Ancylobacter polymorphus: one gene and its partner. The protein of the gene in region 1 interacts with the protein of each later gene in a pairwise test. Links are inferred from orthologs where the notes say so. Each region holds a gene or a part of one and is shown in the gene's direction. Other genes may lie near its edges.

Region 1 (8,047 bases):
CAGGCCGGAGAACCATTCGCGGATCGGGGTGAAGGCGCCGGTATAGGTCGCCGGGTTTGAGCGCGGGGTGCGGCCGATCGGCGACTGGTCGATGTCGATGACCTTGTCCAGGTGCTCCAGTCCCTCCAGCCCGTCATGCGGCGCCGGCGGCTCGGAGGCGCCATTCAGCCGCCGCGCCACCGCCTTGTACAGCGTGTCGATCAGCAGGGTCGACTTGCCGCCGCCCGACACGCCGGTAACTGCCGTAAACAAGCCGAGCGGGATCGACGCGGTGACGTTCTTCAGATTGTTGCCGCGCGCATTCACCACCCGCAGCATGCGCTTGGGGTTCGGCTTGCGACGCTTGGGTACCGGCACGTTGAGCTCGCCGGTGAGGTATTTGCCTGTGAGCGAATTCGGGTTGGCGAGGAGTTCCTTCGGCGTGCCCTGCGCCACGATGCGCCCGCCATGCACGCCAGCGCCGGGGCCTACATCGACCACGTAATCGGCGGCAAGGATCGCGTCTTCGTCATGCTCGACGACGATGACCGTATTGCCGAGATCGCGCAGCCGCCGCAGGGTGCCGAGCAGGCGCTCATTGTCGCGCTGGTGCAGTCCGATGGACGGCTCGTCCAGCACATAGAGCACGCCGGTGAGACCGGAGCCAATCTGTGAGGCGAGCCGGATGCGCTGACTCTCGCCACCGGACAACGTGCCGGAGGCGCGGGCGAGGGTGAGATAATCCAGCCCGACATCGAGCAGGAAGGCGAGGCGCTCGCGGATCTCCTTGAGAATACGCGCGGCGATCTCGTTCTGCTTGTCGGTGAGCTGGCCGGGGAGGCTGGCGAACCACTCCAGCGCGTGGCGCACGGAAAGCTCTGCCGCCGCGCCGATATGCCGGCCGGCGATCTTCACCGCCAAAGCCTCAGGCTTCAGCCGGTAGCCATGGCAGGCGGCGCAGGGAACGGCGGAGAAATATTTGCCGATCTCCTCGCGCGCCCAATCGCTTTCCGTTTCGCGCCAGCGCCGTTCCAGATTGGTGACGATGCCCTCGAACGTCTTCACCGTCTCATAGGCGCGCATGCCGTCATTATAGACGAAGCGGATGGTCTCGGCCTTCGAGCCGTGCAGAATGACGTTGCGCACATTCTCCGGCAGCTCCGACCAGGGAGTCGTGAGCTTGACGCCGTAATGACGGGCAATCGCCTCCAGCGTCTGGCCGTAATAGGGCGAAGTCGACTTCGCCCAAGGCGCGATGGCGCCCTGCTTCAGCGAGCGCGCCGCATCCGGGACGATGAGGTTCGGGTCGATCTTGCTCTCATGGCCCAACCCATCGCACGTGGGGCAGGCGCCGAACGGGTTGTTGAAGGAGAACAGCCGCGGTTCGATCTCGGCAATGGTGAAGCCGGAAACCGGGCAGGCGAATTTCTCCGAGAACACGATGCGGCGGGCGTCGCCGCTCTCTTCCTTCTCGTCGGCGAACTCGATGACCGCGATGCCGTCGGCCAGGCCGAGCGCCGTCTCGAACGAATCCGCCAGCCGGCTGGCGATGTCTGGCCGCACGACGAGGCGGTCCACCACCACGTCGATATCGTGCTTGAACTTCTTGTCGAGCGACGGCGCGTCGGCGATCTCATGGAACTCGCCGTCGATCTTGACCCGCTGGAATCCCTTCTTCTGGAATTCGGCCAGTTCCTTCCGATACTCGCCCTTGCGACCGCGCACCACGGGCGCGAGCAGATAAAGCCGCGTCTTCTCCGGCAGGGCGAGCACCCGGTCGACCATCTGGCTGACGGTCTGGCTTTCGATCGGCAGTCCGGTGGCCGGCGAATAGGGCACGCCCACGCGCGCCCAAAGCAGGCGCATATAGTCATAGATCTCGGTGACGGTGCCGACCGTCGAGCGCGGATTCTTCGAGGTCGTTTTCTGCTCGATGGAAATGGCCGGCGAGAGGCCGTCGATCTGATCGACATCCGGCTTCTGCATCATCTCCAGAAACTGGCGCGCATAGGCCGAGAGGCTCTCGACATAGCGGCGCTGACCCTCGGCATAGATGGTGTCGAAGGCCAGAGACGACTTGCCCGACCCGGACAGGCCGGTGAATACCACCAGGCTGTCGCGCGGGATTTCGAGATCGACATTCTTGAGGTTGTGCTCGCGCGCGCCCCGGATCGCAATCGTGCGGGCATCGCGGCGCGGGAGATCCACGCGGTCCTTCATTCCGAACTCTTCTCGCCGGTTTCTACGGGCAGCTACGCCGAACAACAGATTTTGCAGGGCGGCGCATTACGGCGACGAGGCCCGCCCGGCGAAGGGATCAGCCCCCGACGCCGTGCAGCGCTGCCAAACCCGCCGCGACAGCAAGTGCGCCGGCTACGGCCAGAAAGGCGCGGCGGATCAACGCCTGGCGGGCCTCTTCGGCACGGACGGCGATGGCACGGGCGCGCGGGCGATGGCGCATCTGGGTCATGATGGGGACAGGCTCCCTTTTAGAACACAGGGTAAACATAGTCCGGCGCGCGCGCTTCGCAATGTCGACTCAGCACTCTTGCGGCAGCTTAGACACAATGCTAGGAACAGAACAAGAACAATGTTTCTGGTCGATGTTCCGCGGCGCCATGTGGGCGCAAAGCGGTGGACAGCACAGGCCCGAGGCGCGCGGCCGGGCGTCCGCTGGTCTATTATGCGTTCCCTTTCACGAGCGCGCGCCAGAGCGGGCGTCCGGCAGTTTCGGAGGACAAGATGGCGGGCAGCGTCAACAAGGTGATCCTGATCGGCAATCTCGGCCGCGACCCCGAAGTGCGGACGTTCCAGAATGGCGGGCGCGTGTGCAATTTGCGCATCGCGACCTCGGAAACGTGGCGCGACAAGGCCTCGGGGGAGCGCAAGGAGCGCACCGAGTGGCACAGCGTGGTGATTTTCAACGAGAACCTGCTGCGCGTCGCGGAGCAGTATCTGCGCAAGGGTTCCAAGGTCTATATTGAAGGCCAGATCGAGACCCGCAAGGCCACCGACCAGAATGGCGGCGAGCGCTACTTCACCGAAATCGTGCTGCGGCCGTTCCGGGGCGAACTCACCATTCTCGACAGCCGCGGCGGCGGGTCGGAAGGCGGCGGCGGAGATGATTACAGCGCCGGGAGCAGCGATTTCGGTTCGGGCGGCGGCTATGGCGGCGGTTCGGGTGGCGGGCGTTCCTTTGGTGGCGAGCGTCGTCCGGCACCTGCGAGCGGATCGGGCGGCGGCAAGTTCGGCGGCGGGCCCGCTGGCGGCTCCGGCGGCGACCTGGACGACGAGATTCCGTTCTGAGGCCTGGTCACCGAACCGGTACAGGGCAGAGCGGTGCGGCCTACCACTGCAAGATGCGCAGTGCGAGTAAGCGCCGCTAACGGTGCGTGAGCCGCATGGGGTCGCGGAGGCGGCAACAAAGACGGGCAATTCCCGATAGGGAGCTCAGGTGAGGAACGACGCCCGGATCCCGTCGATCACGAACTGTACCGCCAGCGCGGTCAGCACCACGCCCAGCAGGCGCGAAAGAATGGCGTTGCCGGTGACACCAAGCAGCCTGTCCATCCGACGGGCCGCGAGGAAGACAGCGAGGCAGCTCGCGATCACCAGCGCGGTGATGACGAAAAGCGCCGCGAGCCGCGCCGGGTCGCCATGCGCCTCGCCGGCCAGCAGCAGCATGGCGGTGATGGCGCCGGGCCCGGCCATCAGCGGGATGGCGAGCGGGAAGACCGCGAGCGTCCGCAGGAGCTTTTCGCGCTGGGCGACTTCCGACGCGTCGAATTTGCGCTCGGTGCGCCGGCCGAACACCATCTCGAAAGAGATCGCGAACAGCAACAGCCCACCGGCGATGCGAAACGCGGGCAGGGTGATACCCAGCGCGGCCAGAAGCGGCGCGCCGACAAGGCCGAACGTGACCAATATCGCGAGCGCAATGGCGGCCGAACGGAGCGCCACCAGACGCCTTTCTCCAGCCGTCAGATCCGAGGTGACGGCCAGGAACAGCGGCGCGAGGCCGATCGGGTCGATCACCACCGCCATGGTCACGATGGCCGAGAACATATAGTCGAGCACGTCGCCACCTTCCGCCTTCAATCACGGCGCCCCCGCCGACGGTAGCATTCTATAAGATCGTCCCCACGCGGGCCTGCCAAGGCCTCTCAGATGACACCGCTTGGCTGGGCGCGGCGCCGCGCTTTCGCCACCTTCGCGCGGGGCTGTGGAATTGGGGCTGTAAGCCGTTGGTAAGGCACGCGTTTTGGCGCCGGAGAAAAAGCCGTCGCGCTGGCGTTTCCGGGCAGAATGGTCTAAACAGGCACACACGTTCCGCAACCACGGAAAGACGATTCCTTGTCCGATTCCGACACGTTCAACCCGGAGGGCGGCGGCCCTTCGGATATCCGGCCCGTCTCGATCACCGAGGAGCTGTCCCGCAGCTATCTCGACTATGCGATGAGCGTCATCGTCTCGCGCGCGCTTCCCGATGTGCGCGACGGTCTGAAGCCGGTGCATCGCCGTATTCTGTTCTCGATGCGCGAGAACAATTACACGCCTGAGCGCCCCTACAATAAATCGGCGCGTGTGACCGGCGATACGATGGGTAAGTACCATCCGCACGGCAACCAGGCGATCTATGACGCGCTGGTGCGTCTGGCGCAGGACTTCTCCATGCGCCTGCCGCTGATCGACGGCCAGGGCAATTTCGGTTCTGTCGATGGCGACCCGCCGGCGGCCGAGCGCTACACCGAGGTGCGCCTCGCCAAGCCGGCGATGAACCTGCTGGACGATCTCGACAAGGACACGGTCGATTTCCAGGACAATTACGACGGCCGCGAGCAGGAGCCGACGGTCCTGCCGGCCCGCTTCCCCAATCTTCTGGTCAACGGCGCCGGCGGCATCGCCGTCGGCATGGCGACCAACATCCCCCCGCACAATCTCGGCGAGGTGGTGGATGCGTGCGTTGCGCTTATCGACGACCCCTCGCTCGATGTGGAGCGGCTGCTCGACTATATTCAGGGCCCGGACTTCCCCACAGGCGCGCTCATTCTCGGACGCAGCGGCATAAGGCAAGCCTATCTCACCGGCCGCGGCTCCATCGTCATGCGTTCGCGCGCGACGATCGAGGAAATCCGCAAGGACCGTGACGCCATCATCGTCACCGAAATTCCCTATCAGGTGAACAAGGCGACCATGATCGAGCGCATCGCCGAACTGGTGCGCGAGAAGCGGCTGGAGGGCATCGCCGAAATCCGCGACGAATCCTCCCGCGAAGGCATGCGGGTGGTGTTCGAGGTCAAGCGCGACGCCCAGGCGGATGTCGTGCTGAACAATCTCTACCGCATGACCGCGCTGCAGACGTCCTTCGGCGCGAATATGGTGGCGCTGAACGGCGGCAAGCCGGCGCTGATGAACCTGCTGGATCTGTTGACCGCCTTCGTCGCCTTCCGCGAGGACGTGGTGAGCCGGCGGACCAAGTTCCTGCTGCGCAAGGCGCGTGACCGTGCGCATGTGCTGGTCGGCCTCGCCATCGCCGTCGCCAATATCGACGAGATCATCCACACGATCCGCACCTCGCCCGATCCCGCGTCGGCGCGCGAGGCGCTGATGACGCGGCATTGGCCGGCGATGGATGTCGCCCCGCTGATCGCGCTCATCGACGATCCCCGGCATCGGCTCGCCGAGGACGGCACCTATCGCCTCTCCGCCGAGCAGGCGCGCGCCATTCTCGATCTGCGCCTGCAGCGCCTCACCGCGCTGGGCCGGGACGAGGTCGCGGACGAACTCGACAAGATCGCGGTAGAGATTCGCGAATATCTCGACATTCTCGCCAGCCGCGAGCGCATCCGTGGCATCGTCAAGGACGAGCTGTTGGCGGTGAAGGCGGAATTCGGCACGCCGCGCAAGACCGAGATCACCGAAGCTGAGGGCGATTTCGAGGACGAGGACCTGATCGCCCGCGAAGACATGGTCGTCACGGTTTCCCATGCCGGCTATGTCAAGCGTGTGCCGCTGTCGACCTATCGCGCGCAGCGGCGCGGCGGCAAGGGCCGCTCGGCGATGCAGACCAAGGACGAAGATTTCGTCACCCGCCTCTTCGTCGCCTCGACCCATGCGCCGGTGCTGTTCTTCTCGTCCAAGGGGCAGGTCTACAAGCTGAAGGTCTGGCGCCTGCCGATGTCGGCGCCGCAGTCGCGCGGCAAGGCGCTGGTGAACATTCTGCCGCTCACCGAAGGCGAGCGCATCACCTCGATCATGGCGCTGCCGGACGAGGAGGCGTGGAGCCGGCTTCAGATCATGTTCGCGACCAATTCCGGCACGGTGCGGCGGAACGAGCTGTCCGATTTCACCAATGTGAACCGCAACGGCAAGATCGCGATGAAGCTGGAAGTGGGTGAGTCCATCGCCGGCGTGCAACTCTGCACCGAGGCCGACGACGTGCTGCTGACCAGCGCCAACGGCCAGTGCATCCGCTTTCCCGTTACCGAGGTGCGTGTCTTCAAGGGACGCGATTCCATGGGCGTGCGCGGCATCCAGCTGGAAGAGGGTGATCGGCTCATTTCCATGGCGATCATTCGCCATGTCGAGGCGACGGCGGAAGAGCGTGCCGCCTATATCAAGCTCGCCAACGCCATCCGCCGGAGCCAGAACGGCGTGGAGGCCAATGGCGAGGAGGGCGAGGTCGTTGAGGCCGAGATCGTCGAGCCGGATGCGGAAGAAGCGGTTGCCGGGCCGGCGGATATCGACCAGGCGCGCTATGTCGCCATGGGCGCTGCCGAGCAATTCATCCTGACACTCTCGGAGAATGGCTACGGCAAGCGCACCTCGTCCTATGAGTACCGCACCACGCGGCGCGGCGGTAAGGGCATCGTCGCCATGGCGGTCAATGACCGCAACGGCCCGTTGGTTGCCTCGTTCCCCGTGGAGGACGCCGATCAGATCATGCTGGTCACCGATGGCGGCCAGCTCATCCGCTGCCCGGTGAACGGCATCCGCACCGTGGGGCGTGGCAGCCAAGGCGTGATCGTGTTCGACACGGCGGAGGACGAGAAGGTCGTCTCCGTCGAGCGCGTCACCGAGGACGAGGGCGACGAGGCGCTGGGCGGCGAGGCGGCGGGCGAAGACGCCGCAAGCTGAGCCAAGGCCATGATGAGAACACGGAACGGCGCCAGAAGGCGCCGTTCTTGTTTCCACGCCTCGTATGTTGCCCCGCCGAATGTCATCGCCCATGCGTCCCCTTTTCCTCCTTCTCGCGCTTGCCTTCATGGCGATCAGCGCTGGAGTCGCGCGCGCCGACGGTGTCGGCTTTCGCCGGCTGAGCCTCACCGAGATTCCGGAGCGCCCCCTGGAGGCGGCGGTCTGGTATCCGACATCGGCGGCGGGCCCGCAGACCTTGATCGGCGACAATGCCGTCTTGGTGGGCGAATCCGTCATCGTCGACGCCGCCCCGGCAGCCGGTCGCCACCGTCTCGTCGTGCTCTCTCACGGCTTTGGCGGCAATCTCGGCAACCAGGCCTGGCTGGCGGTCGCGCTTGCGCGGCATGGCTATATGGTCGCGGCGGTGAACCATCCCGGCACCACCAGCCGCAACCTCAAGCCCGATATTGGCGCCCGACTTTGGGAACGGCCGCGCGATCTGTCCCGGCTGATCGACCGGATCACCCGCGACCCCGCCTTCGGTGCAGATGCCGACAAGGTCGGCGTCATCGGCCATTCTCTCGGCGGCTGGACGGCGATGGCGCTTGCTGGTGCGCGTTTCGATCCGGCCCGTTTCGCGGCGGACTGCGACGTTTATGCCCAGCTCGCGGCCTGCGAGATATCTGGTCGGCTTGAGGTGGGAAGCACGGTCGAGGCGCGCACGCTGTTGGCCGGTGATCTCGCCGACCGGCGCGTGGGTGCGGCGGTATCGCTCGATCTCGGGCTGGCGCGCGGCTTCACGCCGGAGAGCCTCGCTGCCCTGAAAGTGCCTGTGCTGGTGATCTCGGCAGGCGAGGGCGACCCGCATGTGCCGGCCGCACTGGAGTCGCGTTATCTGGCCGCGCATCTCCCTTTCGCATTGGGACGCTAT
Region 2 (7,855 bases), 3.4 Mb from region 1 along the record:
TGCCTTCAAGGAGCAGCTTCGCGGCATCGACACGCTCGTCATTGACGACCTGCAGTTCCTGCAAGGCAAGAGCGTGCAGCAGGAATTCTGCCACACGCTCAATGCCCTGATGGATTCCGGCCGCCAGGTGGTGATCGCCGCCGACCGTCCGCCCGCGGAGCTCGACGCGCTGGAGGAACGGGTACGCTCGCGCCTCGCCGGCGGGCTCGTGGTCGAGATCGCGCCGCTCGACGACGAACTGAAGCTCGAAATCCTGAACGCCCGCATCGCGACGCTGGCGCAGCAGCATCCCGGCTTCAGCGTTCCGCACGACGTGCTCAACTTCATCGCCCGCCATTGCGGCCAGAACGGCCGTGACCTCGACGGCGCGCTGAATCGCTTGCTGGCGCATAACCAGCTCACCTCCCGCGCCATCACGCTCGAAATGGCCGAGACCGCCGTGCGCGACCTGGTGCGGTCGAGCGAACCCAAGCGCGTGCGGGTGGACGATATTCTGCGCGTCGTCGCCAAGCACTACAATGTCAGCCGCGCCGACATCCTCTCCCAGCGCCGCACCGCCAATGTGGTGAAACCGCGCCAGATCGCGATGTATCTCGCCAAGATGCTGACCCTGCGCTCGCTGCCGGAGATCGGGCGGCGCTTTGGCGGGCGCGATCACACCACGGTGCTGCATGCCGTACGCAAGATCGACGGCCTCGTCGGCACCGACCGCGTGCTCGCCGATGAGGTTGAGACGCTGAAGCGGCTGGTCAACGACGAGTAGCTGCGGGCGCCGAAGACGGCGTTTTGCCCGATATACCCGCAGATTTCCCCATCATTTCGGCGCATCCCTTTGGTGCGCCGCTTGCCTTGATACGCGAGGGGCGGCAATGTCGGCGCCCCCGGCGGCGCGGTCGCGCCGCTGCCCGGGGCGCGTGGCCGGGGTCGTTCGGCCGCCCGTGCCTCGTGCACCTTTCCTTTTTCGTAAAGCCACGGGTGTCGCGGCCATGAAGGTCACTGTCGAGCGGGCCGAGTTGCTCAAGTCTCTGGCCCACGTCCATCGTGTCGTCGAGCGGCGCAACACCATTCCGATCCTCGCCAACGTGCTGATGCGGAGCGATCCGCGCGGGCTCGCGCTGCGGGCCACCGACCTCGACATCGAGATTGTCGAGACGATCGCGGCCGAGGTTCAGGAAGAAGGCGCGACAACCGTTCCCGCGCATACGATCTACGACATTGTCCGCAAACTGCCGGAAGGCGCCCAGGTGCAGATCGAGACATCGGGCGACCGCAGCACGCTCACCGTGCGCGCTGGCCGTTCGCGTTTCGCGCTGCAGACACTGCCGGAGAATGAGTTCCCCGATCTGGCCGCCGGCGAGATGACCCATAGCTTCACCCTGCCGGCCGGCGAGCTGAAGCGCCTCGTGGACAAGACCCAGTTCGCGATCTCGACCGAAGAGACCCGCTACTATCTCAACGGCATTTATCTCCACGTAGCGGACGCTGGCGGACCGGTGCTGCGCGCCGTCGCCACTGACGGCCATCGCCTGGCGCAGGCGCAGACAACCGCGCCTGCCGGCGCCAGCGGCATGCCCGGCGTCATCGTGCCGCGCAAGGCCGTCGCCGAAATCCAGCGCCTTGCCGAGAATGCGGATGCCGAGGTGACGGTCGAGCTTTCCGCCGCCAAGATCCGCGTGTCGCTTGATCGCGTGGTGCTGACCTCCAAACTCATCGACGGCACCTTCCCGGATTATGGCCGCGTCATTCCGGTCGGCAACGACAAGACACTGGTGGTCGACAAGGCCGATTTCGCTTCCGCCGTCGATCGCGTCTCCACCGTGGCCAGCGAGCGGGGCCGGGCGGTTAAGCTCTCCATCGCCGATGGCAAACTGACCCTCTCCGTCACCAATCCGGATTCGGGCAGCGCCACGGAGGAGATCGAGGTCGAATACGCGGCCGAGGCGATCGATATCGGCTTCAACAGCCGCTACCTCCTCGACATCACCTCGCAGATCGAAGGCAGCACGGCCGAGCTGAAGCTCGCCGATCCCGGTTCGCCCACCCTGGTGCAGGACCCGGACAAGCGCGGCGCGCTCTATGTGCTGATGCCGATGCGGGTGTGAGCGCGGCCACGACGGTTACGGCCCGCCTCGCGCGCTTGCGGCTGACCGATTTCCGCAGCTACCCGTCTGCGGATATTCGCGTCGGCAAAGGGCCCATCGTGTTGCTGGGCCAGAACGGGGCCGGGAAGACCAATCTTCTGGAAGCCATCTCGCTGCTTGCGCCGGGTCGTGGCCTGCGGCGTGCCACGCTCGACCAGTTTGCGGCGCGTCGGCCCGGCGCCCAGGGGTGGGCGTTGTCCGCCGTGGTCGAAGGGGCGTATGGCGAGGTCGTGCTCGGCACCGGCGTCGAAGCCGATAGCGAGACGCGAACCCGCCGCTGCCGCATCGACGGCGAGAGCGTGGGGTCGGCTGCGGCCTTTGCCGCCCATGTCCGCATTGTCTGGCTGACGCCCGACATGGACGGGCTGTTTCTCGGCCCGCCTTCGGAACGTCGGCGTTTCCTCGACCGTCTGGTGCTGGCGGTCGATGCCGAGCACGGGGCGCGGGTCAACGCGCTGGAGCGGGCGCTACGGTCGCGTAACCGCCTGCTTGAGGAGCCCACGACCGATCCCCGCTATCTCGACGCCGTGGAACAGGAACTGGCGGCGCTCGCGATCGCGGTGGCTGCAGCGCGGATGGAGACCGTGCAACGGCTTGCCGCTGGCATCGCGCAGGGGCGCGAGGCGCATGACGACGGCGCGTCCCTTTTCCCCTGGGCAACGGTTGCGCTTGACGGGGAGGTGGAGCGCGCGCTGGCAACCGAGCCGGCAACGGTCGTCGAGGATCAGTACCGGATGGCCTTGCGGGCCGCCCGCCCGCGTGACCGCGCGGCAGGGCGGACCCTGGAGGGGCCGCATCTGACCGACCTGCTCGTCGGCCACGGTCCGAAAGCCATTCCCGCCGGACAGGGTTCCACCGGCGAGCAGAAGGCGCTGCTGATCGGGCTCGCCCTCGCACATGCCCGCCTGGTGACGGAGATGACGGGCGGAACGCCCGTCATGCTCCTCGACGATGTGGTCGCCTATCTCGACCCCGAACGGCGCATCGCCCTTTTTGCCGCGCTCGACGCGCTCGGCGCGCAGGTGTGGATGACCGGCGCCGACCCCTCGGCCTTCGCGGCGCTTGCCGGAAGGGCGGAAACCTTCGCGGTGACGCCCGGCCATGTCGAGAGGCACGCCTGAACCCTTGAAATAAAAGGGAAAATGCCCTAGAAATCGGACCATCCCAATGGGCTTGTCGGCGGGCTCCGTCGTCGTGGCCATTCACCCGGGCGCCGGCCTGTCAAAGTGCTAACGCCCCGCCACGAATTCACCGTGCGAGTGCGGTATAAATCCCAATCACATCCTCGATTCGTAGAGCTTCATTCCATGGCCGACCCTGACAACGCTCCGTCCCCCGCCGCGAACACCGCGAACGGGGAAGACTATGGCGCGCAGTCGATTCAGGTGCTTCGCGGCCTCGACGCGGTGCGCAAGCGCCCGGGAATGTATATCGGCGATACGGATGACGGCTCCGGTCTCCACCATATGGTGTATGAGGTGGTGGACAACGCCATCGATGAAGCGCTGGCCGGCTATGCCAATGAGGTGACGGTCACGCTGAACGCTGAAGGTTCGGTCACCGTGACCGATAATGGCCGCGGCATCCCGACCGACATCCATGAAGAAGAAGGGGTTTCCGCGGCGCAGGTCATCATGACCCAGTTGCACGCGGGCGGTAAATTCAACCAGAACTCCTATAAGGTCTCCGGTGGCCTGCACGGCGTCGGCGTCTCGGTGGTGAACGCGCTTTCCACAACTCTCGACCTCACCATCTGGCGCGGTGGATATGAATACTTCATGCGCTTCCGCCACGGCGACGCCGAAGCGGACCTGAAGCAAACCGGGCCCGCGCCGGAAGGCCGGCGCGGCACGCGCGTGACATTCCTGCCGAGCCCGGAAACCTTCACCAAGACCGAATTCGACTATGGCACATTGGAACACCGGCTGCGCGAACTCGCCTTCCTCAATTCGGGCGTGCGGATTGTCCTGACCGACGCGCGCCATGCCGAGGTGAAGCGCGAAGAGATGATGTATGAAGGCGGCGTCGAAGCCTTCGTGCAGTATCTCGACCGTTCCAAGCAGGCTCTGTTGCCCAAGCCGATCGTGATCCGCGCCGAGCGCGACGGCATCATGGTGGAATGCGCGCTCTCATGGAACGACAGCTACCATGAGAACGTGCTGTGCTTCACCAACAACATCCCTCAGCGTGACCGCGGCACCCATTTCACCGGCTTCGCGGCGGCCCTGACTCGCCAGATCATCGGCTATTCAGAGCGCTCCGGCATCGCCAAGAAAGAGAAGGTCGACCCTACCGGCGAGGATTGCCGCGAGGGCCTCACCGCCGTGCTTTCGGTGAAGGTGCCTGACCCGAAATTCTCATCCCAGACCAAGGACAAGCTGGTCTCGTCCGAGGTGCGCCCAGTGGTCGAGGCGCTGGTGAACGATGCGCTCGGCACTTGGCTCGAGGAGCACCCCGGCGAGAGCAAGGCGCTGGTGACCAAGGTGGTCGAAGCCGCTGCTGCACGCGAAGCGGCGCGCCGGGCGCGCGAACTCACCCGCCGCAAGAACCCTCTCGATGTCGCTTCGCTGCCCGGCAAGCTCGCCGACTGTCAGGAACGCGATCCGGCCAAATCCGAACTTTTCATCGTCGAGGGTGACTCGGCCGGCGGTTCCGCCAAGATGGGCCGCAACCGGGCCTTCCAGGCGATCCTGCCGCTGCGCGGCAAGATCCTGAATGTCGAGCGCGCCCGCTTCGACAAGATGCTCTCGTCCGACCAGATCGGCACGCTGATCACGGCGCTCGGCACGGGAATCGGCCGCGACGACTTCAATGTCGACAAGCTGCGCTACCACAAGATCATCATCATGACGGACGCGGACGTGGACGGTTCCCACATCCGCACCCTTCTGCTGACCTTCTTCTTCCGCCAGATGCCGGAACTGCTTGAACGCGGGCACATCTACATTGCCCAGCCGCCGCTCTATAAGGTGACGCGCGGCAAGTCCGAGCAATATCTCAAGGACGAGCGTTCGCTGGAAGATTACCTCATCACCCAGGGCCTGGACGAGGCGTCCTTGCATCTTGCCACCGGCGAAGTGCGCGGCGGGGCCGATCTTCATCATGTGCTGGAAAGCGCCCGCTCCTTCCGCCATGTGATGAACGGCCTGCATCCACGTTACAACCGCGCGGTGGTGGAGCAGGCGGCGATCGCCGGCGCGTTGACGCCCGGCCTGCTGGTCGAGGAAGAACGCGCCTCTGAGATCGCCACTATCGTCGCCGGCCGGCTTGACCGGATCGCCGAGGACACGGAACGCGGCTGGACCGGCGAGGCTGATGGCGCCGGCTTCCGTTTCACACGGACCGTGCGCGGGGTGAAAGAAGTGGCCGTGCTCGACGCCACCTTCATCGGCTCCGCCGAGGCGCGCCGGCTCGACAGCCTGGCGGCCGACCTGCAGGAGGTGCATGCCGACCCCGCCACCCTGCGCCGCAAGGGATCCGAAACCCTCGTCTTCGGCCCGATGGACCTGTTCGATGCCGTGACCGATGCCGGCCGCAAGGGCGTCGCGCTGCAGCGCTACAAGGGCCTTGGCGAGATGAATGCCGAGCAGCTGTGGGAGACGACGCTCGATGTCGATGCCCGTTCGCTGCTGCAGGTGAAGGTGAAGGAAGTCGCGGACGCCGACGACCTGTTCAACCGTCTGATGGGCGATGTGGTGGAACCGCGCCGCGAGTTCATCCAGGACAATGCGCTGCGCGCCAGCGTCGACGTCTGAGGCCCCTTCCGCAAAGCGCTGTGCTGGCGCAGATGTGAGGGGCGGACGGCTCGTCGCGAAGCCCGCCCGCCCCATAGTCTTGTGCGACTTCCCTTACGACAGGAGCCGCACCATGCTCACATCCCTTCGCCCGTCACGCACGATGCTCGGCGCCGGCCTTGCCGGCCTCCTTGCCCTCTCGGCCCCCGCTCTCGCCCATCACGGCTGGAGCTGGGCGGAGAGCGAGCAGATGACGCTGGAAGGCACCATCAAGACCATCTCGATGGCGCCGCCGCACCCCTCGCTTGAGGTGACGGCCAGCGACGGCACGCTCTGGCAGGTCGATCTCGGCAATCCCCGCCAGACTTCCGCTTCCGGCTTCACCGGGGATACGGCCAAGCCCGGCGACGCCATCACCGTGCTTGGCAACCGAAATCGCGACAGCGCCAAGGCCCATATGAAAGCGGTGCGCATCACCCTCGCAGGCACGAATTACGACATGTACCCCGAGCGGATCGGCCGCAACTGAGGTTGCCGGTGGAAGAGCTGTGGGGCACTCTCGCCGCGCTGGCAGATTGGCCCGGCGCCCGCGCCCTGCGGGCGTCGTGGATCGCCTACCTCCTCGTCAATGCGGCCCACATTCTCGGCGTCGCGCTGCTGCTCGGCGCCATTCTCGTGCTCGACCTGCGGCTGCTTGGTGCGTTCGGCGCCGTGCCGCTTGCCGTGATGGGGCCGCTTCAGCTGCGGGTGGCGGCTTTTGGCCTTGGCCTCGCTGTGCTCACGGGGGCGTGGCTGTTCTCGATACGCCCCATCGACTATGCCGCCAACCCCGCCTTCCAGATCAAGCTGGCCCTCCTGGCTGCGGCGCTTGCGAATAGCGGGCTTCAGCACACGAATGCAGACTTCCGGCGGGCGATGACGGGCGCGCCTGTCACGCCGGCTGTGCGCGCCTGCGCCGCCGCCTCGATTGTGCTCTGGATCGCCCTTCTCGTGGCGGGCCGGTGGATCGGCTTCGCCTGAGGCGGGCTTGGCCGCAAGTTCACTCGCCTTCGCCGTCCGCTGGCACTAGAGTGCCCCGTCCTTCGCGTCGAGTTCTTGCCCATGATGTCCCTGCCCTCCCCTGCCCCGCGCACTGGCGCCCGCCTCCTCGTCGACGCCCTCCTCGCCAACGGCGTGACCCGCACCTTCGGCGTGCCCGGCGAAAGCTATCTCGACGTGCTGGATGCGCTGTCCGACAGCGCCATCGACTTCGTGATCTGCCGGCAGGAAAGCGGCGCGGCGATGATGGCGGAAGCCTGCGGCAAGCTGACCGGGCGGCCGGGAATCTGCTTCGTCACGCGCGGGCCCGGCGCTACCAATGCGAGCGCCGGCATCCATATCGCCCAGCAGGATTCGACGCCGATGATCCTGTTCGTCGGCCAGATCTCGCGGGCGATGCGCGGTCGTGAAGCGTTTCAGGAGGTCGATTACCGCGCCGTCTTCGGCCCGCTCGCCAAATGGGCGGTGGAAATCGACGACGCGGCGCGCATTCCGGAAATCGTCTCCCGGGCCTTCCGCGTCGCCATGCAGGGCCGGCCGGGGCCGGTGGTCGTCGCCCTGCCGGAAGACGTGCTGAGCGCGCTCGCCGAGGTGCCGGACGCGCCTGCCGTGGAGCCGGCCGAAACCTGGCCGGGCCTTGCCGACATGATGCGGCTGCAGCGCCTGCTCTGGGCGGCCAAGCGGCCGCTGATGATCCTTGGCGGGGCGCGCTGGAACGAACGCGCGGTCGCCTCCGTCACCCGCTTCGCCGAGCGCTTCGACCTCCCCGTGGCGGTCAGCTTCCGGCGGCAGATGCTGTTTCCGGCGGATCACGCCTGTTTCGCCGGCGACATCGGTTTCTCCGTCAATCCGAAGCTCACGGCCCGTCTGAAGGACGCCGATCTCGTCATTCTCGCCGGCGGGCGGTTCGGCGAGGTGCCCTCGCAGGGCTACAGCCTGCTC

What was found. The genes of interacting proteins can lie anywhere in the genome.
Region 2: the proteins of gyrA (region 1) and gyrB interact in binary tests that used the Escherichia coli proteins (3 or more experiments, as listed by UniProt). The link is inferred for Ancylobacter polymorphus from one-to-one orthologs.

What each region holds. Positions count from the first base shown.
Region 1 is NZ_CP083239.1:3,404,541-3,412,587, reverse strand. Bases 4,001-7,316 are described here. They hold gyrA (DNA gyrase subunit A), read left to right. Parts: upstream 4,001-4,332; coding sequence 4,333-7,116; downstream 7,117-7,316. Other genes in these bases: K9D25_RS16140 (alpha/beta hydrolase family protein), read left to right, coding at 7,244-7,316; K9D25_RS16150 (MarC family protein), read right to left, coding at 4,001-4,056. In the rest of the region: excinuclease ABC subunit UvrA, read right to left, coding at 1-2,199; K9D25_RS16160 (hypothetical protein), read right to left, coding at 2,297-2,449; ssb (single-stranded DNA-binding protein), read left to right, coding at 2,722-3,285; more of K9D25_RS16150, read right to left, coding at 3,430-4,000; more of K9D25_RS16140, read left to right, coding at 7,317-8,047. UniProt on the Escherichia coli protein: A type II topoisomerase that negatively supercoils closed circular double-stranded (ds) DNA in an ATP-dependent manner to maintain chromosomes in an underwound state.
Region 2 is NZ_CP083239.1:835-8,689, forward strand. What follows is about bases 3,049-6,172. They hold gyrB (DNA topoisomerase (ATP-hydrolyzing) subunit B), read left to right. Parts: upstream 3,049-3,448; coding sequence 3,449-5,896; downstream 5,897-6,172. Other genes in these bases: recF (DNA replication/repair protein RecF), read left to right, coding at 3,049-3,262; K9D25_RS00025 (DUF6152 family protein), read left to right, coding at 6,009-6,172. Also shown: chromosomal replication initiator protein DnaA, read left to right, coding at 1-763; dnaN (DNA polymerase III subunit beta), read left to right, coding at 987-2,102; more of recF, read left to right, coding at 2,099-3,048; more of K9D25_RS00025, read left to right, coding at 6,173-6,404; K9D25_RS00030 (DUF2214 domain-containing protein), read left to right, coding at 6,413-6,895; K9D25_RS00035 (thiamine pyrophosphate-binding protein), read left to right, coding at 6,977-7,855. UniProt on the Escherichia coli protein: DNA gyrase negatively supercoils closed circular double-stranded DNA in an ATP-dependent manner to maintain chromosomes in an underwound state.